Regions from separate parts of the Marinobacterium sp. xm-a-152 genome, predicted to be linked through region 1. Evidence: predicted binding sites of a transcription regulator. Region 1 holds the regulator's gene; each other region holds the start of a gene.
What was found. Region 1 encodes FNR, which switches genes on or off when oxygen is low (the NO sensors DNR and NnrR bind a similar motif). Its sites were predicted from a motif close to TTGATNTANATCAA; they were not measured.
Positions count from the first base shown of each region.

Region 2: a site for FNR is predicted at 2,790-2,803, ahead of XMA152_RS02380 (cytochrome ubiquinol oxidase subunit I). Genes of this name have one in related genera too.
Region 3: a site for FNR is predicted at 3,769-3,782, ahead of XMA152_RS02345 (cytochrome ubiquinol oxidase subunit I). Genes of this name have one in related genera too.
Region 4: a site for FNR is predicted at 3,196-3,209, ahead of XMA152_RS10080 (YdcH family protein). Genes of this name have one in related genera too.

Region 1 is NZ_WBYI01000001.1:95,579-101,424, forward strand. It holds gene XMA152_RS00480 (recombination-associated protein RdgC) at 1-816, opposite strand, end outside; gene XMA152_RS00485 (thioredoxin fold domain-containing protein) at 916-1,320, opposite strand; gene XMA152_RS00490 (alpha/beta hydrolase) at 1,346-2,224, opposite strand; gene XMA152_RS00495 (adenine phosphoribosyltransferase) at 2,301-2,843, opposite strand; gene fnr (fumarate/nitrate reduction transcriptional regulator Fnr) at 2,857-3,618, opposite strand; gene hemN (oxygen-independent coproporphyrinogen III oxidase) at 3,740-5,125, opposite strand; gene XMA152_RS00510 (sulfite exporter TauE/SafE family protein) at 5,201-5,846, opposite strand, start outside.
Region 2 is NZ_WBYI01000002.1:169,511-175,356, reverse strand. It holds gene XMA152_RS02390 (cytochrome C) at 1-8, opposite strand, end outside; gene XMA152_RS02385 (hypothetical protein) at 19-1,242, opposite strand; gene XMA152_RS02380 (cytochrome ubiquinol oxidase subunit I) at 1,254-2,648, opposite strand; gene XMA152_RS02375 (hypothetical protein) at 2,907-4,118, shown strand; gene XMA152_RS02370 (GTP-binding protein) at 4,197-5,249, opposite strand; gene XMA152_RS02365 (amino acid ABC transporter ATP-binding/permease protein) at 5,262-5,846, opposite strand, start outside.
Region 3 is NZ_WBYI01000002.1:160,032-165,877, forward strand. It holds gene XMA152_RS02320 (exodeoxyribonuclease III) at 1-366, opposite strand, end outside; gene pyrE (orotate phosphoribosyltransferase) at 534-1,181, shown strand; gene modA (molybdate ABC transporter substrate-binding protein) at 1,185-1,964, shown strand; gene modB (molybdate ABC transporter permease subunit) at 1,957-2,649, shown strand; gene modC (molybdenum ABC transporter ATP-binding protein) at 2,646-3,728, shown strand; gene XMA152_RS02345 (cytochrome ubiquinol oxidase subunit I) at 3,874-5,442, shown strand; gene cydB (cytochrome d ubiquinol oxidase subunit II) at 5,445-5,846, shown strand, end outside.
Region 4 is NZ_WBYI01000009.1:109,678-115,523, forward strand. It holds gene XMA152_RS10065 (DUF3422 family protein) at 1-982, shown strand, start outside; gene XMA152_RS10070 (BolA family transcriptional regulator) at 984-1,301, shown strand; gene aroA (3-phosphoshikimate 1-carboxyvinyltransferase) at 1,826-3,103, opposite strand; gene XMA152_RS10080 (YdcH family protein) at 3,274-3,510, shown strand; gene XMA152_RS10085 (5'-nucleotidase C-terminal domain-containing protein) at 3,691-5,592, opposite strand; gene XMA152_RS12850 (HupE/UreJ family protein) at 5,754-5,846, shown strand, end outside.

The DNA.
Region 1 (5,846 bases):
TTCGTCCTCTTGCTCGCGGTCGCTCTGTTGCTCTTGGTACTGATCCGTCATTTTAATCGAGTGCAGGGTTAGATCCGAGTGCATGACAAACTGCAGCTGATCGCGCCACACCAGTTCTAGGCGCTCTGCTAACATGCCGCCGCTAAGGTGCGCTTGGATCTCTTTGTCAGTCAGGTTTTGGCCTTTAATCTTGATCTGGCTGCTGGTCTCTAAAGGATCGGTAAACTCGGTGACAGCGCCCAGCTCAAGTGCACGGGGTAGATCACGGTTCTCTAGTAGCCAGTCGCTGAACACTTTGTTGGCCGGAAGCGCGGTCGAGGTCAGTTTTACCGATAGTGACCCTAGATCTTCACGCAGTGTGCTTAGCAGCTCTTCTGCGCGCTTAAAGCTGCTGCCCTCCACAATCAGTAGTTTATGGTGAGGCGCGATAAGAGCACGTGTGGTTTTACGGCGTGTAAATGCACGTGGCAATAACGTCAGGGTAATCTCGTCTTTAAGCTGCACCTTCTCTTTACGGTAGACCTTACGATCTTCAGTCGCCTCTATCTGCTCTACCTTCTCGTTGAGCTGATCTTTGATCACGCTCGAGGGTAGGATCTTCTCCTCTTCTCGCAGTGAGATAAGGTGAAAGCCGTGACTGGTCAGTACCGGTAGATCTATGACACCAGGCGCCACTTCACCCCAACCCACTGAACGTGGTTCAGCGCCTTTACAGGGTACGAAGGGTCTGGCTTCTAGCGCCTCCATCAGTGCGGCTTCATTAAATGAATCACTGGGAGAAAAACGGTACCAAATGGCGTTACGAAACCAGAGCATAAAACCTCTAAATGCGGATTAGGTGAAGGGGCGCTATTATGTTGCTCTGATAGAAGGGATGCAAGCAGAGAGCCCTCTGCTTGCGGTTAGTTTCTGTGGTTAAAAGCTGTTACGAGCCGATTTAATCGCTTCATCGATGTAGTAACCGTAGAACTCTGGCGTGTTCACACCGACGATCTTTTTAGCGCGAGTCTCGCCCTTTGCATCGACAAATAGAATGGTCGGGGTGAAGCGTCCACCCAAGCTCTTAGCGACCTGTTCAGCCGAGCCCGTTGAGCCATCAAAGTTGATGACGGGAGTAGGGTTGCTCAGATCCAGTACCTGAATAGGGGGTGCATCGTTCGTTTGTAAAAGAGGTTTTAGGAAGTCCTCTTTGACGGTAACACAGAAGGCACAACCATCCTGAGAGACCAACAGAACAATCACTTCATTTGGGTTCGCTTTACCAAGCGACTGAAGATCTGTGGCTGTCTTAAGTGTTACCTCGGCTTGGGCGCTTATCATAAGGCCCAAGCTGAGAAGAAGTGCACTACAGGTTTTCGATAAAATCGACCGCATATTCCACCGCCTCGTCGGCAAACAGATCTAAGAAGAAGTGATCTGCATCCTCAACGACTACTAGTTCAATGTTCTCTTTGTCGATACTTTCCATCTTTTCAGGAAGATCTGCAACCACGGTATCCAAGCTGCCTGCGATGACCAGAGTAGGGATGTTAGTCTCTTTTAACACGGTGGGTGTGTCGTACTCAGGGTAGTTACCGTAGTAGCTTAGGACCGCTTCAGCTGACGCACCGCTGTTCTCACAGTAGATGATGCTGATGCCATCGATCATCGCCTTAGGATCCATTCCCTTAGCTTTTTCTAGAATCGGCTCGATAGGCGTTTCATAGCGTTTGCCATAACCCTCTATGGTCTTAGTGTAGTCCCAAGTTGCAGGTGCTAATAGAACTTGGCCTTTGATCTTATCTTGGTTAGCTGCAGCAAACTGAGCCGTCTGGTTGCCGCCACGCGAGTGACCCATTACCCAACGATCGCCTGCGCCTTGTCCATCTAGCCAGGTTTGCCATGCATCCATTTCAGCCAGTGCTTGCTGCATGGTGTGTTGAGCCGGAAGGGTACAGTCGTACATCGCTGATTCGCGGTTATCTAGGCCGTAACTCAGGTTGATGGCTAGAGTAGAGATGCCGTAATCGACCATCTGTTCCTGCACGTAGCTGATGATCTCCATCTCGTTGTGAGCCAGGGTGCCGTGCGTCAGCATCAGTACACCGTCTGCCAGGGATTTATCAGCCGTCAGTTCAAGGTTGCCGTTCAGTGTTAAACCCTCAAACGGTATCTGAACCTGTTCAGCCTGTGCAGTTGCAGCCATGAGTGATGCAGCGAGTAGGGTGGTCGATAGTCGAAGCATTTAAAACTCCATTAAACTTAAAATTTTTATCGTTAATAGGTATAAAAAAACCGAGGTGGCTAAACCTCGGTTTCTATTAGAGACCGTCGTAGGCCAGTAAACAGTATACGGGGACGCCGGTGTCTTGGATTTTTTGTGATCCGTTAAGGTCTGGCAGGTCAATCAGCGCAGCCACCTCAACTACGCTAGCCCCTAGACCGTTGATCAGTGTGCAGGCCGCCAGAGCTGTGCCACCAGTGGCAATCAGATCGTCGATTAGTACCACTTTATCGCCAGCGGTAACGGCATCCTTCTGAATCTCCACAGAGGCGGTGCCGTACTCCAGCGTATAGTCTTGGTGAATCGTTTCACCAGGAAGCTTCCCTTTTTTACGAACCAAAATTAGAGGCTTGTTCAGCTGGTGTGCAATAATCGCACCAAATAGAAAACCTCGAGCATCGATACAGGCTATGTGGGTAATATCCATCTGCATGTAACGATCAATAAAGGCGTTTGCGACCATGCGAGAGGCACGTGGATCTTGAAAAATCGGCGTAATATCACGGAACAGAATGCCAGGCTCTGGCCAATCTGGAATAGAGCGGACAACCGATTTTACATAGTGCTCGTCGTAAGACATTAAAGATCCTTATTTAACCGTGGTGTTGATTGCACTCTGGGCTGGGTGCTTCACCAGCCGCATCCAGCAGCGCTGCTTGATCAAGAATTTCCAGCTCTTTACCTTCAACACGAATCAGCTCTTGTGAAGAGAAGCGTGTAAAGATTCGACTGACCGTCTCGACCGCTAGGCCAAGGTAGTTGCCTATTTCGTTACGTGACATCGAAAGTCGGAAGGATTGTGCAGAGTAGCCACGCAGGGCATAACGTTGCGACAGCTTGAAAATAAAGGTTGCGATACGTTGTTCAGCCGTCTTTTTAGAGAGCAGCATCATCATCTGTTGGTCATCGCTGATCTCGTGGCTCATAGAGCGCATCACAGAACGACGCAGCTCTGGCATTTGACCTGCCAGATCGTCCAAGCGTGAGAAAGGGATCTCACAGACAGTGGTCGTCTCAAGCATCTTAGCCGACATTGGGTAGCTGCCTGAATCGAATCCGGCTAGGCCAACCAGTTCACCTGGGAAGTAGAAACCGTTTATCTGCTCTTCACCCTCTGGGTTTACAGAGTAGGTTTTTAACGAACCCGCACGAATGGCGAACAGTGATGTGAACTCTTCACCCTGTCTAAAAAGGAAGTCGCCTTTGTGAAGTGGTTTACTTTTATCAACGATGTCGTCGAGGCGAAGCGCCTCTTCGTCATTTAAAGAGACAGGCAAGCAGAGTGTACTCAAACTACAGGTGTTACAACTTACCTGGCCGATGCTCGCGAGTTTGATGTTCTTAGTGTCAGACATAAGGGCTCCTTAATTGTCTGACAGTATATCCAAAAGGGCTTTATTGACCCAAGTCAATTTAGATATAAAAGTGGACTTTTTAACGGTCCACTTATAGTGAAATGCGCTGGGATAGAGTGGGTTAGATGATTTTAGAAAATCGCTGTTCTGAGTGATCGATATAGGCATCAAAAGTCATGCAGATTCGACGAATCAGCAGGCGTCCAGCGGCGGTGACATCCATGCCATCCTCACTTAAATGAATTAGGCCATCCTGTGCCATAGGCTCAAGCAGTTTTAATTCGTTAGCGAAATACTTTTTAAAGTCGATGTTGAGCGCTTTGGATTGATCCGCAAAATCGAGTTGGAAGTCACAGATCAGGCGGGTAATCACCGCTCTGCGAATTTTGTCATCCTCATTGAGGCAGTACTCTTTGGTTAATGCTGAGCCCTGAGATTCAATATCCTGAGTGTAGCGCTCAATGTTAGGGCTGTTCTGTAGGTAGTAATCACCAATCTGACTGATCGATGAGACGCCCAAACCAATCAAGTCACACTGTGAGTGGGTGGTATAGCCCTGGAAGTTTCGATGCAGCGTTCCATCATCTTGGTGTTGTGTCAGTGTGTCGTCTGGCAGAGCAAAGTGATCCATACCAATGTTGCGGTAGCCCGCTGCCGTCAGCTTCTCAATACTTTGATGGTGAATCGCCAGTTTAGTCAGCGCATCGGGAAGCTCATCGGCATTGATACGACGCTGCGGTTTAAAACGCTCGGGTAGGTGAGCATAGTTAAATACCGAGAGACGATCAGGTCGTAGCTCTAGAATTCGATCCAACGTTTCGGCAAAGCTCTCTTCAGTTTGCAGTGGCAAGCCATAGATTAGATCAACGTTGATTGAGCGAAAGCCCAGTTCACGCGCCTCTTTAAGAAGGTCCGTTGTCATCTCTAGGGATTGCACGCGGTTTACTTTGATTTGAACCGCTTCATTAACATCCTGAACCCCTATACTGATGCGGTTGAAACCCAATTCACGCAGCAGTTTTAAGCGGCCAGGTGTCATCTCGCGAGGGTCAATCTCGATGGCGTAGTCACCCTGATCATCATCACGCAGTTTGAAGGCCTCTTTGAGTGCCTGCATTAAGCGAGCGGTCTGCTCATCATCGATGAAGGTGGGTGTACCACCACCCCAGTGAAGCTGATCCACTTGTACGTCACCGCCCAGTTCAGAGCTGCGCAGTTTAATCTCTTTTAACAGCGTCTGAAGGTAGGGTTCTGCACGGGAGCGATCTTTTGTGACCACTTTGTTGCATCCACAGTAGTAGCAGACGTGTGCACAGAAGGGGATGTGAATATAGAGTGATAAAGGCTTACGACTGTCGCGCTCACTGATCGCTTTAGAGAGCGTTTTGACACTGTCTGGAGTGTCAGTAAATTGCAGTGCGGTTGGGTAAGAGGTGTAGCGTGGACCTGCTAAATCATGACGGCGAATCAGGTCTGTATCCCACTGGATGTTGGTCTGTTGCAGCACAGTAATATTCCTTAATCATCAGATGTAAGAATATTAAGCAATAATAGAGGTTTATGTGTTGATACGGGTCAACCGCTACGCGCTTAGCAGTGTCCAAATGCCCATCAGTATTAAAAGTAGTCCCGAGAGTTTGCGTACCAAAGTGTGGGCGACCAGCTCGCGTAGTTGTTTAGCCAGTAGTCCAGTGGCGAGCATGGCTGGTAATGTACCCAAGCCAAAGCCCAGCATGAGTAGAGTGCTCTCTGCAACGCTACCGGCGGCCGATGACCAGATTAAGGTGCTGTAGACCAGACCGCAAGGTAGCCAGCCCCAGCCAATGCCCAGTACTAAGGCTTTAAACGGGGTGTCGGCAGGCATAAAGGGTTTAAGAAGAGGCGCTATCTGTTTCCACAATAGCGAGCCAGCCTGTTCCAGTTTCGTTAGGCCAAACCACCACTGTGCGATGTAGAGGCCCATGCTGATCAGTAGAAGGCCTGCAATCCAGCGTAGCGCAAAGGCTATCTCTGTCTGTTGTAGGGTTGCACCTAACAGACCAAGAATGGCACCCGCTGCACAGTAGCTAGCGATACGTCCAAGATTGTAGCTAAACAGACCTAATAGGGAGTTGGCTCGACCTGTTCCACCTATACTGAGACTCGAGGCAAGTCCACCACACATGGCTAGGCAGTGTGTTGTGCCAAGAAGGCCAATGATGAATGCCGAGGTGAAGCTAAGAGAGGCG
Region 2 (5,846 bases), on a different contig from region 1:
TTTTTCATCGTCATCTCCTTACTGTGCCCATACCCAGAATCCGACGGCAAAGTAGTGCACGATCCAGATTAAGATGATGTAAATGGTCCAGTTACCCAGGCGAGAGATAGCCACAGATGGTGTGTAGGTGCCTTCTGTTTGTCCCGCCTGCCATGCAACCGTGATTAGGTAGGTGCAGGCCATGCCACCGACAACTGCGAAAGTCGCGAAGAACAGAATGGTGCTGTACCAATCCATGTTAATTGGGTAGTCCATTGGGTTGTAGCCAGACTCAACGACTAGGGCAACCCAGCGAATGATTTCACGATCAACCGCGACCAGTGCGATCACTACAAAGGCGACCGCTACTAACCAGTAGGCGGTGTAGCCGTTGTTAATTTTGCTGCCAAACAGAGTCGGCACCATCGCTAAAGCGATCAATGCTAGGGCTGTGATGTAGAGCATCGGGTTGGTTAAAAACTCAATTTGGTTCTCTGGCAGGCTAACCATCCAGATTGCACCAATAAGAATCGATACCACAGAGCCTTGAGCAAGCAGTTTACGCGCCAGATTATGAACAAACTCAAGGTAACCCGAGTCGCTACCAGGACGAACGCTGATGTAGTGGCGGTAGCCGTAAAGCCATGCGCCGGTTACCGGTGCTGCTAGAGCAATCATAAAGATGAAACGCGCCCAGTTGATTGAGTGAAGCTGAGTACCGCTGGCATCGATCTGCCCCTGCGGTGCATACCACTCCATCCACTGATCAGGGGAGAGCATCTGGTTGGTTAGGGTGTGCATAATCAGACCCACAACAATGAACAGTGCGAGCGATAGAATCATGCTGCCAGGACATTTCGTCTTATTCTGCGTCAGATCTTCATTTTTAAAGTAGAAGAGGTAGATCAACAGATAAGCGACTGACAGTATGATAATGAATCCAATAACCCACCAAGCGGACAGCACATTAGAGGTGTACCAGAAAGGATCATAGATCACCTGCACAAACAGTAGTGGCGCAACGCCGATAACCACAGCAACCGACACCGCAATTTTTGCGGTCGATAGCATGGCATTAGCAAGCTGACGCCAGTAACTGTCTTGGCTTAATGCACCACGAATAGTCAGCGCTGCACCGCCCAACATAACGTGAACCGCAAACATATGAAGTGCAAAGGTGACGACACCTAACACTAAAAATAGAATCGGATGTGAGGGAACCCCGGCCACATCACGAAGTGCGTATAAAGAGTCTACATTCATCGTGATACTCCTTAGTGAGACTGAGACACAGTGATCGGATTACCCTGATCAGCCGCGACAGCAATAGATTGATCTTTCAACTGACGAATAAAGCTAGCCAAGGCCACTGCTTCATCTTGTTGAAGTGGAATTTGTGGCATGTAGAGCGTTGTACCACTCGACAGTGCAGCTCTTAGGTAGGCCGCAATATCCGACTCGCTTGAGTCGTCACCAAAGTAATTTGCCAGTGGGCGAATCCCTGTATCGGTCAGTGAGTGACAGTTTGAACAGGTGTTCAACGCCAGAGCTTGACCAACCGCCTCTTTATTAGAATCAGTCACCGTGCGAAGCTCTTCGGGAAGGAAGATTAGAGCGTTAGTGAAGCCATGCTCTTCAATGGTCGGGATCTCACTGTGAATACCAAGCCCCGGAACATCACGACCAATAACCTGGTTAGAGTAGACGTATCCACCTGCAACATAAGGCTTACGAATCGACTCACGCGCAACCTCTTCTGGCCAAAGTCCGAACACCAAAATGACGACCGTCATGACGCCCGCAATGGCTGGTTTTAGCAGCTTTGGTGCGGCCAGAGTGGCTGCGAAGTAGGCCATGATGCCGCCCATTACAGAGATTAGAGCGGGTGTGAAGTACTCCGGTAGACGATTCTCCATCACCAATTCAGCGGTCGCTGGAATCGTTGATAGGTACCATTTGAATAGACCAAGACCGGCTGCAGTCGCAACCAAACCTAGAATCGCCAGACGACGAACCATCTCTTTGCGGAAATCGATATCTTTAATTGAAGAGGCAACAATGCCTCCGACTACCGCTGTCATGGTGAACATAAACGCCGTTCGCATAGCCAATTGCGCAAAGGTGTTGGCGCCATAGAAACCGTTCAAGTAACCGCCTTCGGTGTACCAGTTTTCATTACCAGGCATCAGCATGAACGACAGAATACCGATAATGATTAGCATGGTGGTGTAAGAGGCTAGGCCAAAGATGATACTGATGCGCAGGTGTGTTTTCTGATCCACCTTATTCACCAAGTAGACGATCATGTAGACACCGATGACCTCGATGACAAAGAAGACCCACTCGGTTGCCCACTTCCAGACAAAGCTATGAATCAGTGCAGAGATACCACGCGGACTGCCGACCGTAGTTGAGAACCAGATGCCTGGTCCGGTAATCGAACCTAAGACATAAGAGAAGACCAAAAGAAACAGGCCGTAACGACGAATGTAGTCGAGAAGCTCTGGGCGGTTCTTACGGTAAGCGACCACCGCAAGGTAAGAGAAGACCAGTGCTGCACCCACAGATGTGTGTGAAAACAGAACGTGTATGGTCGCAATGATACCGATGATCCAACCTGAACCGAGTGTCGGCTCAAACCAGACTGGATAGAGTCCTAGCATCTCCATTGAATAATTCCCCTTGAAGACGATACGTTTTGGGGAGTACCTCCCCGCTCAATGGTCGAGTCATCTCGACCAGCTTGGCGAGCAGTATCTATTCATGCAGTGATCGTCGCATTGAGAATCCGCAACCGGATTTATAGGCTTTTGCGATAAATCAAAAGGGGATAATTAATATTCATATTAGACGTTTCTAATATATTTGAATTCTATTATATTAGAAAAATCTAATACATTATGGTTTAACTAATTAGGAGATCTCCCATGTTTAGAAGAGACTCAACTCAGCCTTGGCATCCTAGCTTTTTCTTAGCTGCACTTGGCGCTGGCGGTATGTCAGTGGCATTTTTTATGTACCTAATGTGGATGGTTCCGCATAAGGGTTACCCTATGCCAACTTGGGACCACTGGACGAGTGCCTGGAGTGCTGACATTGCCAGTGGTATTCCAATGCCATTGATTATCGGTTTTGCTATTGCCGGTGTCGTTATTTTTGGCTTGTTGCACATTGCGCTGTTGGTTTGGAATATTCGCGAATACAACGCAGTTAAAGGCACTGACGCCCACGAGAGGATTTTGAACTCACCAGCTGAAGTTCAAATGATGGCCTTGCCTCTGACCTTCTCCATGACAGTGAACGTGATGTTTGTATCGGGTGCGCTATTTGTTCCGGGTCTATGGACGATTATTGAGTGGATGTTCCCCGGCGCGCTGATCGCCTTTTTGATCATCGGTTACTACGCGCTAAAAATGTACGGACGTTACTTGGGTCGCATGTTGACGCAGGGGGGTTACCGCAGTGAAGAGCACAACCACCTTTCACCTTTGATGGCGGCCTTTACCTTTTCGATGCTATCGGTCGGCTTTGCGGCGCCTGCAGCGATGTCACACATTCCCGCTGTTATTACAATTGCCGCGGTGTTCTCTTACCTGTTCTTAATCGCCGCAGTGTTGGTTGTTCTGGTCGTTTTGGTGTCGGGCGTCAATGCGATGATGCAGCATGGTCTACAAGAGCAAGCGACGCCAAGTCTTTGGATGTTGGTACCGATTGTGACACTGCTCGGTATTGAGTGGTTACGTATGGAACATGGCATTGCTCACCTAACCGGTGGTGCATTGGATGCTGGCGATAACTTCCAAATGATGACGTTGATGGTTGCCCTGCAAGCCGTGATCTTGATGGTTGGGTACCGTGTCATGAAGTTGAATGGTTACCTAGACAAGTATCTGCACGGAGGTGAGCACAGCCCAGTTGCCTTTGGTCTGGTCTGCCCAGGTGTTGCCTTCTTTGTGCTGAACCTTTTCTGGTGGCACGTTGCGATTGTCGGCAACGGCATTGTCGCTAAGTTTGGCTTAGTCTACTGGTTGGGTATCGGGGTTATGTTCTTGATTCAGGCCGCGACGATTTATGCGATTGTCCGCCTTACAAACAACATGCTTCGCCACCCAGAGTTAGTGGTAGAACCTGCAGTATAAACAGTAGGAGCGATCTCGAAGAGGTCGCGATTAACTGAAAAACCCCATGAAATGTCGTTATTTCATGGGGTTTTTACTTTACGGCTCCGCAATATCAATCAGCTCCTTAAACGTGTTCTCGATAAACTCTTTGCTGACGTTTTGCGTGATAAACACTAATCGTGTTCGCTGATCATCGTTTGGCCAGGCTGGTAGAGGAACGGGTGGGTGAAACAGTTGCTGTACCCCATGAATGACTAGGGGTTCTGCAACGCCTTCAATATTTAGTAGGCCTTTGATACGTAGGATGTTGCTGCCGACTAGACTCATTAATAACTGCATCCAATCTTGAAGCGCTTCTTTGCTAATCGGCTTTTCAACGGTCAGGCAGAAGGATTCGATGTTGTCACCATGACGTTTGGCATGATCATGATCGCAGCCATGCTGATGGCAATCATGGTCATGGTGGTGATCATGTTGTTCAGAATAAGCCTCCTCTTTTAACCAGGCCTCTACATCGGTTAGTTTGCCCTCAGTAGTGAACAATCCTAGGTTGAGCAGCTGATTAGGGTCTGCTTTACCGCTGGCCACCTCAAGCTTACGCGCACTGGGATTGATTTGGGTAAGTCGGCTGATTAACGCCTCTTTTGCCACTTTATCGGTCATATCCCCTTTGGTGAGTAGCAGCAGGTCTGCCAAAGCAGCCTGTTTTACGGACTCTTTATGCTGATCTAAGGTGTGTGACCCCGTAGCCAGATCGACCGTCGTGACAACACCATCTAATTGATAGGCTTCAGCAATCCAGCGATCGGTCATCAGAGTGTGAATGATGGGAGCAGGGTCTGCCAACCCAGTTGTCTCAATGATGATGCGCTTGAATTGTCGACCCTCAGGCTCTGAAATTTGTGCGGTTACTTCGTGAAGCGTGTTGACCAGATCACCCCGCACGGTGCAACACATGCACCCGCTGTCCATCTCCATCAAGACATTCTCGTTGCTCTCAGCCACCAACAGATGATCCAAGGCGATTTCACCAAACTCATTAATGATAACCAGAGTATCTGATAGTTCAGGCTGATTAATTAAGTAATTCAGTAGTGTGGTTTTTCCACTGCCTAAAAAGCCTGTGAGGAGTGTAATAGGGGTTTTCATAACAATGTCTCTCTACAGCTGGTGTAAGGCGTCCTGCGAAGCTCGTTGCTCAAGATCATGTGACACCAGAATAACCAGCTTATGTTGCCAAAGATCTCGTAGCGAATTGACGATGGTGGATTGAAGCTCAGCATCCATTCCAGCGAAGGGCTCATCTAACAGCAGGATGTCAGCCTGTTTCAGAAGCAGACGCGCCAAACCAATGCGTTTTAACTCACCGCCAGATGGCTCCCATTCACCAGGACCAATCCAAGTGTCGAGTTGCTTGGGTAGTGATTCGACCCATTCGCCTAGCTCTACTGTTTGCAGTGCACTGATAATCTCTTCGTCGCTTCGTTGGCCAGTGAAGTCTAGGTTGTGACGCAGTGTAGAGCGAACAATCTGTACTCGTTGAGGTAGATAAGCGATTTGAGATAAGGCGGTACCTTCAACGATCAGGCTGCCCTGCTGTAGCTCAAGTTCGCCAGCAATTAATCGAAGTAGTGTGGTTTTACCGCGGCCACTCTGTCCGGCAATCCAGTTTAAACCTAGCTGATTAAACTCAACAGATCGCGCTTCGAAGACGCTCTGTGCACTCCCCTCATAAGCGTATGAGAG
Region 3 (5,846 bases), on a different contig from region 1:
TTTCTCTGCTTGAGCGTCTGGTCCTTTGAGACCCGATGGCACATTAAAAGAACCGACGCTGAATCGTTCGAAGTCAGCCTGAATATAACGGCCTTGGAAATCGCACTGTTCAAAACCTAAGCCGGTCATAATCGCTTTAGGTAGATGGCGGGTGTAGATCGCTACACCGCTGTAGTCATCATCAAAGGCTTCAAAGAAGTAGGCTTCGTAACCCTCAGGGTGGTAGCGAGAATCATCTAATTGATACTCACGTGCACGAATGTTTTGCAAGCAGACAACATCCGCATCCTGCTTAACCATCCAATCGAAAAAGCCCCGATCAGCGGCTTGAACAATGCCTTGAGTATTAAAAGTAATTACGCGCATGAGTTCGAAGCGCTCCGTATAACCATTGTTGTTAGACTAAAGATTGCAATTGTAGCGATAGATTCATAAAAACGGAATTTTTTAAAGCTGAAAGAAGTTGGTTTGGGAGTTGAACTCTGTTCAGGTATCCTACGCGGATTAAACCCAGTTCTAAGGATTTCACTATTATGCAAAGCTACCAGCGTGAGTTCATCGAATTCGCAATCGAAAAAGGCGTTCTTAAATTTGGTGAGTTCACCCTAAAATCGGGTAGAACTAGCCCTTACTTTTTTAACGCAGGCCTTTTCAATACCGGTGATGCCATAGCAAAACTGGGTCGTTTCTATGCAGCGGCAATTGAAGACGCGAAGATCGATTACGACGTCATGCTTGGGCCTGCTTACAAAGGCATTCCCCTTGCAACAACGACCGTCGTTGCACTGGCAAATGATTTCGGTAAAGACGTTCCTTATGTTTTTAACCGCAAAGAGGTTAAGGATCACGGTGAAGGTGGCAACCTAGTGGGCGCACCACTCGCTGGCCGTGTTCTGATCATCGACGATGTCATTACCGCGGGTACCGCTATCCGTGAGGTGATGACGCTGATCGACGAAAATGGTGCAACACCAGCCGCCACGGTGATCGCACTGAACCGTATGGAACGCGGTACAGGTGAGCTTTCCGCCATTCAGGAAGTTGAGCGTGACTACAACATGCAAGTTGCTAGCATCATTTCCTTAGATGATCTCGTTGAGTACCTTGAAGAGCAAGGTGGTCGTGATGCTGAGTTAACGGCCATTCGAGCCTACCGTGACGAATACGGAATCAGCGCATAACTTATGCAGTTTAAAGCAGTCCTACTTAGATCAATACTCACGCTGAGTCTGGCTGCTTTTGCATCCTCACAAGCCGTTGCAAACACACTTACTGTGTTTGCAGCAGCGAGCTTAAAAAATGCGATCGATGAGATCACAGAACATTACGAGGCAGACCATTCAGACTCGATTGTTGTCTCTTATGCGGGGTCTGCCACCTTAGCACGTCAAATAGAGATGGGCGCACCAGCCGATATTTTCATCTCTGCCAACACTGCCTGGATGGATTACCTATCTGATAGGGCGCTAATTAATGAACCGACTCGCTTCAACCTTGCCAGTAATCAGTTGGTACTGATAAGTCATACTCCAGACGCAAAACTCACCCTCACCAGGTCGCAAGAACTGCTCGATTGGCTGGACAATGAATACCTGGCCATGGGTCTTGTGGAATCTGTACCTGCTGGCATTTACGGTAAGCAAGCACTTACTTATTTTGATCTTTGGGACCCCCTTAAGCAGCAAGTCGCTCAATCAGACAATGTGCGGTCTGCACTTGCATTAGTTGCTTCAGGTGAAGCACCTTTAGGGATCGTCTATCACTCGGATGCGGTGGCTGAACCCAAGGTCTCAATAGCTGCCACCTTCCCTACAGAGTCCCATGACAGAATTCTATATCCGGTTGCGGCTGTTACAGAGAGTGATAAATCAACCGCGGCATTTTTAGAGTTTTTGCGCTCAGAGCAGTCTAGGGCGATACTAGAGCGCAACGGCTTTTTAATGGATTCGCAACAACGTGACTGATTGGCTAGGCCCCAACGAGTGGGCGGCAGTTCTCCTATCAATTAAGGTAGCTTTTTGGGCAACACTGCTTAGCCTGCCTGTGGCCATTGGCGTTGCCTATCTTCTGGCGAAAAAGGAGTTTGCAGGGAAACAGCTTCTCAACGGAATTGTCCATCTACCCTTGATCTTACCGCCCGTTGTAACGGGTTATCTGCTGTTAATGACCTTCGGAAAACGCACGCCTGTCGGATCATTCCTTGCTGAGTGGGGAATTGAGTTTGCTTTCCGCTGGAGCGGTGCCGCATTAGCAGCAGCCATCATGGCTTTTCCATTACTGGTTCGCGCTATTCGTCTCTCCATTGAAGCCATTGATCCTAAATTAGAGGAAGCGGCCGCAACCCTGGGTGCCTCAAGGCGCTGGGTGTTTATCACCATCACCCTACCTTTAATGCTTCCTGGTGTGATCGCCGGCTCCGTTCTGGGCTTTGCCAAAGCGATGGGTGAGTTTGGAGCCACCATCACCTTTGTATCGAATATTCCAGGTCAGACTCAGACACTCCCTTCGGCTATCTATGCGTTTCTTCAGGTACCCGGTGGTGAAAGCTCTGCGACCAAACTGGTGATCATCTCTATTATCATTGCGATGAGTGCACTTCTTGCCTCTGAATGGCTGTCACGTCGTATGAGCCGGAGGTTGCAGTCATGACACTGTCAGTCACTTTGCAGCAGTCGATGCCAAACTTCTCGCTTGATATAGCCTTTGAAGCCCCCAGTGGCATCACGGTTCTATTTGGCGAGTCAGGTTCAGGGAAAACCACCACAATCAATGCGATAGCCGGCTTGCAAAGCAACAGCCAAGGCCGCGTCACTCTGTCCGATCGGGTGTTATTTGATAGCGCTTCAAACACGAGCTTAAAGCCCTATCAACGCAACATTGGCTACATTTTTCAAGAGAGCCGACTCTTTCCACATCTGACAGTAGAGCAGAATCTAAATTACGCGAAACGCTTCAATAAGGTCGACAAAAGCGTCGATTTTTACCAGATCGTCGAACTTTTAGGTATAAAACCCCTACTTAGGCGAACGCCAAATTCACTCTCTGGTGGTGAAAAACAGCGTGTTGCGATTGGTCGTGCGTTATTAAGCGCACCAGATCTTATTCTGGCCGATGAACCCCTTGCAGCACTCGATGGCGCCCGAAAAGCGGAGCTACTCCCCTACTTCAAAAAATTAAACCGGGAATTGGGTATTCCTATGCTCTACGTAACCCACTCACCCGAAGAGGTATTAGAGCTGGCTGACCATGTCATCGCACTGGAGCAGGGCCGCATTGTGACTCAAGGGCCTGCGCGAGAGGTGATGGCCAACAGCAAGGTCGCGCGAACCGCCAATCGTGCGATCAAGTCGACACTGACAACCCAGTTAGTGGCACAACACCCCGATGGACTGTCCGAGCTTCAAGTGGCCAGCGAAACACTCTATGTGCCGACCCTTGATGCACCCATAGGTTCAGCGGTCTGCCTTGAACTGGTCGCGAACGATCTAATCCTATCGACCGCAAAAGTGGCAGGCATCTCTGCCTTGAATCAGGTTTCCGGAAGGGTTGAATCCATTGAAACGACTTCATCGAGTGATGTACTTATTAACGTGTGCATTGCAACAGATATCGTCTCAACACACATCACCAAACGCTCCCTTAACAATCTAAACCTCAAGATCGGCGATCCCTGCGTTCTGATCATAAAATCGGTCAACATCTGCCCCTCTAACCGCTGCCAAGGTTGAGATTTTCTCAACTAGTCGTGAGCATTTATCGTTAAGACTTTAGATATATATCAATTACTTTTGACTATATAACCGATTACAATTCTGAAACTTTGTGCAGTGCACATAATTTTTGTGCTTAATTTGTCTACTGGAGGCATCCCCGATGATTTCAGAATCGGTTGTGGAACTATCGCGTTGGCAGTTTGCTATTACCGCGATGTATCACTTTCTATTTGTACCACTGACCCTCGGTCTATCCTTCCTGCTGGCCATCATGGAATCTGTCTATGTCATGACCGGCAAGCAGATCTACCGCGATATGACCAAATTCTGGGGTAAGTTGTTCGGTATTAACTTCGCGCTAGGTGTGACCACCGGTTTGACCATGGAGTTCCAATTTGGAACCAACTGGGCCTACTACTCGCACTACGTGGGCGACGTCTTTGGTGCACCGCTGGCGATTGAAGGTCTGGTAGCCTTCTTCCTTGAATCCACTATGATCGGCCTGTTCTTCTTCGGTTGGGATCGCCTGAGCAAGGTACAGCACCTTGCTGTGACCTGGTTGGTCGCACTGGGCTCTAACTTCTCTGCGTTGTGGATTTTGATCGCCAACGGTTGGATGCAGAACCCTGTTGGGGCCTACTTCAACTTTGAAACCATGCGCATGGAGATGGACAGCTTCGCGGAAGTCCTGCTAAACCCAGTGGCGCAGGTTAAGTTTGTTCACACTGTCTCTGCAGGTTATGTAACGAGCGCTATCTTCGTTCTAGCCGTCAGCAGCTACTTCATGCTGCGTAACCGTGACATTCCATTTGCACGTCGTTCATTCGCGATCGCTTCAGCCTTCGGTTTAGCCTCTGCGATCTCTGTCATCGTGTTAGGTGACGAATCTGGCTACGAAGTGGGCGAAGTGCAGAAGGTTAAATTGGCAGCGATCGAGGCGGAGTGGGATACACACCCAGCACCTGCAGCCTTTACCGTTGTCGGCCTTCCCAATGAAGAGACCATGACAACTGACTACGCTCTGAAAATTCCGGGCGCCTTGGGTCTAATTGCAACCCGCTCCTTGGATGAGGAGGTTACCGGTATTAAAGATCTAGTGGCTCATGCTGAAGATCGCATTCGCAACGGCATTGTCGCTTATGGCCTTCTAGAGAAACTGCGTAACGGTGAAGACACTCCTGAAAATCGTGCTGCGTTCTCTAAAGTCAGCGTTGATCTGGGCTACGGTCTGCTGTTGAAGCGTTACACGCAGGCGGTTGTTGACGCGACCGAAGAGCAGATCAAACTGGCGGCTCGGGACACCATTCCACAGGTGGCTCCGATGTTCTGGACCTTCCGTGTCATGGTCGGTGCAGGCTTTACGATGCTGCTTCTATTTGTCCTAGCCTTCTACTACACCGCTAAGCGTAAGGCTTACCAGACACGTTGGTTGCAGTGGTTCGCACTGCTCTCTCTACCGCTTCCTTGGATTGCCAGTGAGATGGGTTGGTTCGTTGCTGAATTTGGCCGTCAACCTTGGGCGATCGGTGAAATTCTTCCGACCTATGTCGCAACCTCTCACCTAACTGAGACGGATCTGTGGATGAGCTTGGCGGGCTTTATTGGACTCTACACTCTGTTCTTGGTCATCGAGATCTACCTGATGGTGAAATACATCCGCAAAGGCCCAAGCGCCTTGCAGACTGGCCGTTACCACTTTGAACAGAACACAGCGACTCAAGGAGCTTAATGATGTTTGATTACGAAACGCTTCGACTTGTTTGGTGGCTGCTGGTTGGTGTACTGCTGATTGGTTTTGCCATTGCAGACGGCATGGATTTGGGTACTGCTATGATGATCCCTGTATTGGGTAAAACGGACACTGAGCGCCGCGTCATCATCAATACCATCGGGCCTCACTGGGACGGTAACCAGGTGTGGTTAATCACTGCCGGTGGTGCCATCTTTGCCGCTTGGCCACTGGTTTACGCAACAGCATTCTCTGGCTTCTACTGGGCCATGCTACTGGTACTGTTCGCACTATTCTTCCGTCCTGTCGGATTTGAGTACCGCTCTAAGAAGGACTCTGTCGCTTGGCGTCGCAACTGGGACTATGCACTGGCAGTGGGCTCGTTTGTTCCATCACTGGTCTTT
Region 4 (5,846 bases), on a different contig from region 1:
GTTAAGTAACTACCCAGGTAAAGCGGTAGCCGCTTTTCATATGCGCATTCAGAACATTCAGGGTGATGAACTACCAGAGCCCAAAGATGTTCGCTCTCAGCTCGATGATATGCAGATGATCGGCAGTCTGCCACAGAATGGTGCAGCACAAATCTGGACGACATTTAGAACGCACAGCGACAACTTTGGCCGTTTCCTAATCTTCAATAACAGCATGTCGAAAGGGCAGATGGGCCGAATGGTGCAGCGTGTAATTGAAGTTGAGACCTACCGTTTGTTAGCGCTGCTCGGTCTTCGCGAAGCGCGTAAGCTGTCACCGGTTGTTGCTGATATGGATAATCGAATGGCCGATCTGACGCGTCGCCTGTCAACGGGTGATAACTCAGATGACAGTCAGCTTTTGACAGAGCTCATCAACCTATCGGCCGATATTGAAGCTGAACGTGCGAGAACCACCTTCCGTTTCAATGCTAGCCGCTCATACCATGATGTTATGGCGGCACGATTGGATGAATTGCGTGAGGATGAGGTCTCTGGTCACCTGACCTTGAAAGAGTTTTTGATCCGTAGATTGACGCCTGCTGTGCGTGGCTGTGAGACCATGCACAATCGACTCGACGACCTATCGCGTCGTGTAAACCGCGCAGCCGATATGATGCGTACCCGAGTTGAGATGGCGATTGAGAACCAGAACCAAGAGCTACTGAGCTCCATGGATCGTCGATCCAAGATACAGCTAATGATGCAGCATACGGTAGAGGGTCTGTCGGTTGCTGCGATCAGCTACTACGCAGTTGGCCTAGTGAAGTACCTCATTGATGCGGTACACGGTGCCGGTGTCGAATTCGATAAGAGTCTTGCGACTGGTGTCTCTGTCCCACTGGTGATTGGTGCGGTATGGTTCATTACTCGTAAAATTCAAAACCGATTTAAGAAACTCGCTGAAGTGAAAACCGAATCAACAGCGAAAGGGGATCAGTAAGTTGTCAGTAGAAGATCAGATCCAAACCCGTCTCAATGAAGGTCTTAATCTTGTTCACATGGAGTTAGAGAACGAGAGCCACATGCACGGTGGTAACCGTTTGGATACTCACTTCAAACTCGTCGCTGTCAGCGATGACTTTGAAGGTAAACGCCTAATACAGCGTCACCAAACCATTTTTGGCCTGCTGTCAGATCTTATGCAAAACCCCATTCATGCACTCTCAATGCATCTATACACCCAAGCAGAGTGGGCCGAAAAGTCCGGTTTAGTGCCTGCCAGTCCTAAGTGTATGGGTGGTTCAAAGCAGGATAAGTAGTGTTTCGGTGACAGGCCTTCAGCCTGTCATCCGCAGGTAAGCTTTACCACCTTTCTGGAAAACGCTGGGAAAGTGGATGTCAGGCTAAAGCCAGACACCGGTGCTAATAGCTAAATTCACATTAAGACCTATCACGGCCTTTTCTAGACCGCTCCAACAATGTGCCTGACTCAAATCTCGTGCCAATCGTCCACGTCCGATCGAGAGTGAGTACGATGATTTTTCACGGTTAAGAGTTCAATCGGCTGAGGCCGGGATGGCCGAAGTCTGCAACGGAGGCAGGAGCCGACTTATTGCCATGGAAGGCATGTATTCCGTTAATGCAGGAGCAATTAACGGTTTGCAGTGTCCTATTGGACTTCAGTGAAAAATCATTGAACGGAGCGTGCCGCAGGCCGAGTGAGCGTGGTCAGTTTTTGCTTACTTTTTGCTGACCAAAAAGTAAGGCTGGCCGCCTTTAGGCGAGTAGAATGTTTTAAAGTAGAGGTGACAGGCTGAAAGCCAGTCACCACCTAAAGGGCAGGTTACTTCGTAACCTCAGCAAACAGATCAAAATACTCTGGGAAGGTTTTGCTGGTACAGCCCGGGTCATTGATGATGATCTCGCTGTTGCCGAACGAGGCGAGTGAGAAGCACATGGCCATGCGGTGATCATCGTAGGTATCGATCGCGGCGCTCTGGATTTCGGCTGGTGGTGTAATCTCGATGAAATCTTCGCCTTCCACCACTTCCGCACCCACTTTACGAAGCTCGGTTGCCATTGCGGCTAGGCGATCGGTCTCTTTGACGCGCCAGTTGTAGACGTTGCGAATGGCCGTAGGGCCTTTTGCGAACAGGGCGGTTGTGGCAATCGTCATTGCAGCATCGGGAATGGCGTTCAGATCCAGGTCTACACCGTTCAGTTCGCCTTTAGAGACCTCTACCCAAGTTGGGCCATAAGTGACCTTAGCACCCATCTTACCGAGCACTTCAGCGAAGGCTTTGTCGCCTTGTACCGATTCAGAACCGACGCCGTAGACGCGAATCGTACCGCCAGCAATAGCCGCTGCAGCTAGGAAGTAGGAGGCTGATGAAGCATCACCTTCAACCATCACTTCGCCGGGCGAGTGGTAAGTCTGTCCGGCTTTAACGACAAAGCTCTGGTAGTTGTTGTTCTCGACCTCAACACCAAACAGCTTCATCGAGTGCAGGGTGATATCGATGTAAGGCTTAGAGACCAGCTCACCATCAACAACGATCTCTAAATCCTGCTGTGCCATCGGTGCGGCCATCAGTAGGGCAGTCAAAAACTGGCTCGAGATGTTGCCTCGAATCGATACACGTCCGCCTTTCAATTGTTGAGCGTTAATCTTTAGCGGCGGGTAGCCTTCATCTTTTAAGTACTCGATATCAGCACCAATTTGACGAAGAGCATCAACCAAATCTTCGATAGGGCGCTCGTACATGCGAGGTTCACCGGTCAGTGTGAACTCACCTAAACCTAGGCAAAGTGCGGCGGTTAGTGGGCGCATTGCAGTACCGGCGTTGCCCAGGAACATCTCAGCACTTTGCTGCTTGAAAGGACCTGCCACACCGGTGACAACGCACGAGCGACGATCATCAGCTAGCTCATAAGAGACACCCAACGTTTTTAGTGCATTCAGCATATGGGTAACGTCTGCGCTGTCTAGCAGGTTGGTTACCTTGGTTTCACCTTCCGCCAGTGCAGCTAGAAGAAGAATTCGGTTTGATAGGCTTTTTGAGCCTGGCAGTTGAACGTCACCGTTTGCAAAATCGCGAGGTTGGAGTGAAAGAGTTTCCATAATCTTAAAAGTGTAGTTGATCGCCAAAAAAGGATCGAAAAAGGTACAGGTAAACGCCTGTTAAGTCCATTGTTCAGAGAGATTCGTTTTAATTGATTTCAATCAATGGACGATGGAGAAGAGTAGGGCATATTAGAACCATCAACACTGTATGGAATTAGGAGTAAAAAATGATCGGAGAACACCACGATCTAGTTCATGAACTTCCAGAGTACCGCGAACGTATTCATGAGCTTAAAACATCAAACAACCACTTCTCTCGTCTGTTTGATGAGTACCACGAAATTACTAAGCAGGCTGAGCTTGCTGCAGCTGAAGTTGAACCGACCACGACCAGTCGTGAAGAGGAACTTAAAAAGCGTCGTCTTGAACTGAAAGATGAGCTTTTCAAAATGCTTCAGGGTTAACCCTTTTCATTGTCCTTTCGTTGCTTGAACGTTACCCGTCTTTTTAGGCGGGTTTTTTTTGCTTCAATTTTTTGTTGGAGCGATCTTAAAAAGGTCGCGATATTCTGAACTGCTATTTGTCCAGGTTTCTCATAGCAATAAAAAACCCGCACTAGGCGGGTTTTTTAATGGGGTAGGCTGTTATGCCCAATCACCTGGGTAGTCAGCGAAACCTGGGTTGTCAGAGACACCCACCACTTTAGGGTTGTTCACCTTAGGTAGTTTGATCACCATGTTCTCATCGCGTTCTGCTTTTAGGTAGTCAGCAATGATATCCCAGAGTAGTCGACCCTCTGGTGTGCGGTTAACAGTTGCCCAACCAGAGACGCTGTAGTTCTTGTCATCAGCAATCACTTCACCGTTGTCTAGGCGTACTTCAGAGATACGCTGGCCAAGTGGTTTGGTTGGATCGATGGTGTAGTCAAGACCACCCACGCGAACCATGTCGCCACCTGATTGTAGGTATGGATCTGGATCGAATAGGTTGTCGGCAACGCCTTCAAGCATCTCTTTGATCGCTTTACCAGTCATCTCTTGAACGTAAGTTTCAGAGTAGGTTGTTGCACACTGGCTCATGACATCTTCCATTGTGATCCACTCACCCTCTAGAGTAGTGGTACCCCAACGAACGCCTGCTGATAGTGCGATGTCTGCCTTGTACTCCCAACGAAGTGCGTTACAGATAACTTGGTCCCAAGTGCCCATGAAGTTACCGCGACGGTAAAGAGTACGATCCGCTTTAGCCAGTTTCTCTTGAAGAATCTCTTCGAAGGTTTTGCCGACACGGATTGGGTTGTTCTGCCACTTCTTGTTACGCGCTTCGATGATGTTCTCATCGTAACGACCTTGGCGCATCTGGTTGATGTACGCTTCCATCTCACCGTCAGCTTCAAGCCAATCAGAGATAACAGGTAGCTGTTTGTAAGTCATGTTGGTGATCTGGCCATCTTCGATCGAGAAGTCCATACAGCCGACAAACTTACCGTTTGAACCTGCGTTGGTTACCCAACATTCGCCACCGTCAACGTTCTTAACTTTGATCGGTTGTGGAACACCATCGTGAGTGTGACCGCCGAATACAGCATTCAGGCCAGGAACACGTTCAGCCATCTTGATGTCGACGTCCATACCGTTGTGCGATACAAGAACAACCGCGTCTGGCTGCTCCTCTTCACGGATCTGCTGAACAAGCTCGATCATCTCTGGTTCACGAAGACCGAAAGACCAGTCTGGGAAGAACTCTTTAGGGTTGGCGTTTGAGGTACGTGGGAAGGCTTGGCCTACTACAGCGATACGCTTGCCGTTGATCTCTTTAATCACGTATGGCTGGAACGCATGACCCGTATCTTCGTCGTACAGACCACGGCCATCGAAACGCTCAACCATTTCGTAGTACTCATCACCAAACAGTGAGTCTTCTAGTACTTTAACGTTCTGACCGATGAAGTCACCTTTGAACAGAGCAACGTTCGAAAGAACTTCCTCTTCACGGTAGGTGAACTCCCAGTGACCAACCATAACGTCGATGCCAAGAATGTTAGATGCCTCAACCATGTCGACACCACGTGTCCACAGTGAAGTACCCGATCCCTGCCATAGGTCACCACCATCAAGGGTTAGTGTGTTTTGGCGTCCGCCCGCTTGATCGCGTAGACGATCTAGAAGTGTTTTAACGTGTGCGAAACCGCCCGTACGACCGTACTTCTTAGCTTCTTCTAGGAAGTTAAGGTAGGTGTATGCGTAAGCTTCAGGAGAGTTCTCTGAAAGACCCATCTCCTTAAGGAAATTTTTGCCGACAACGTGTGGTGGACGACCAAATGCATCACCGACACCAAGGTTGACGTTTGGCTCACGGAAGTAGACAGGCTTTAGCTGGCCGTGAACGTCTGTAATGTGAAGGATACGAACATCACCTTCCATTGGAACATCATAAAATCCGCTTGGAGCAGTGTTGCTTGCTAGCGCGCGAGAAGTGTAAATTGCTGGTAGGCTTCCTGCTGCAGCAGCGGCGGCCATAGCCTTCAATAGTTGACGACGATTCATAGTTATCTTAGTTTCCCACTCTTCTTAAAGGGCCCACAGGCTGAAATCCACCAAAAGCACGCATGCTTATTACTAGAGACATACCAGTGAGACTAATTCCAGGCATTTTCGTTATATGCACATTAGTTACATCCTTATTCTACCCAGTTAGGGCTGATGTTGTGAAGCCTGCATTGATAGAGATCTCTGCAAATACGACTGAAGTGGTAGAGATTGAGATCCGTGCCAGCCTCGAAGCACTTCTGACCGGTATC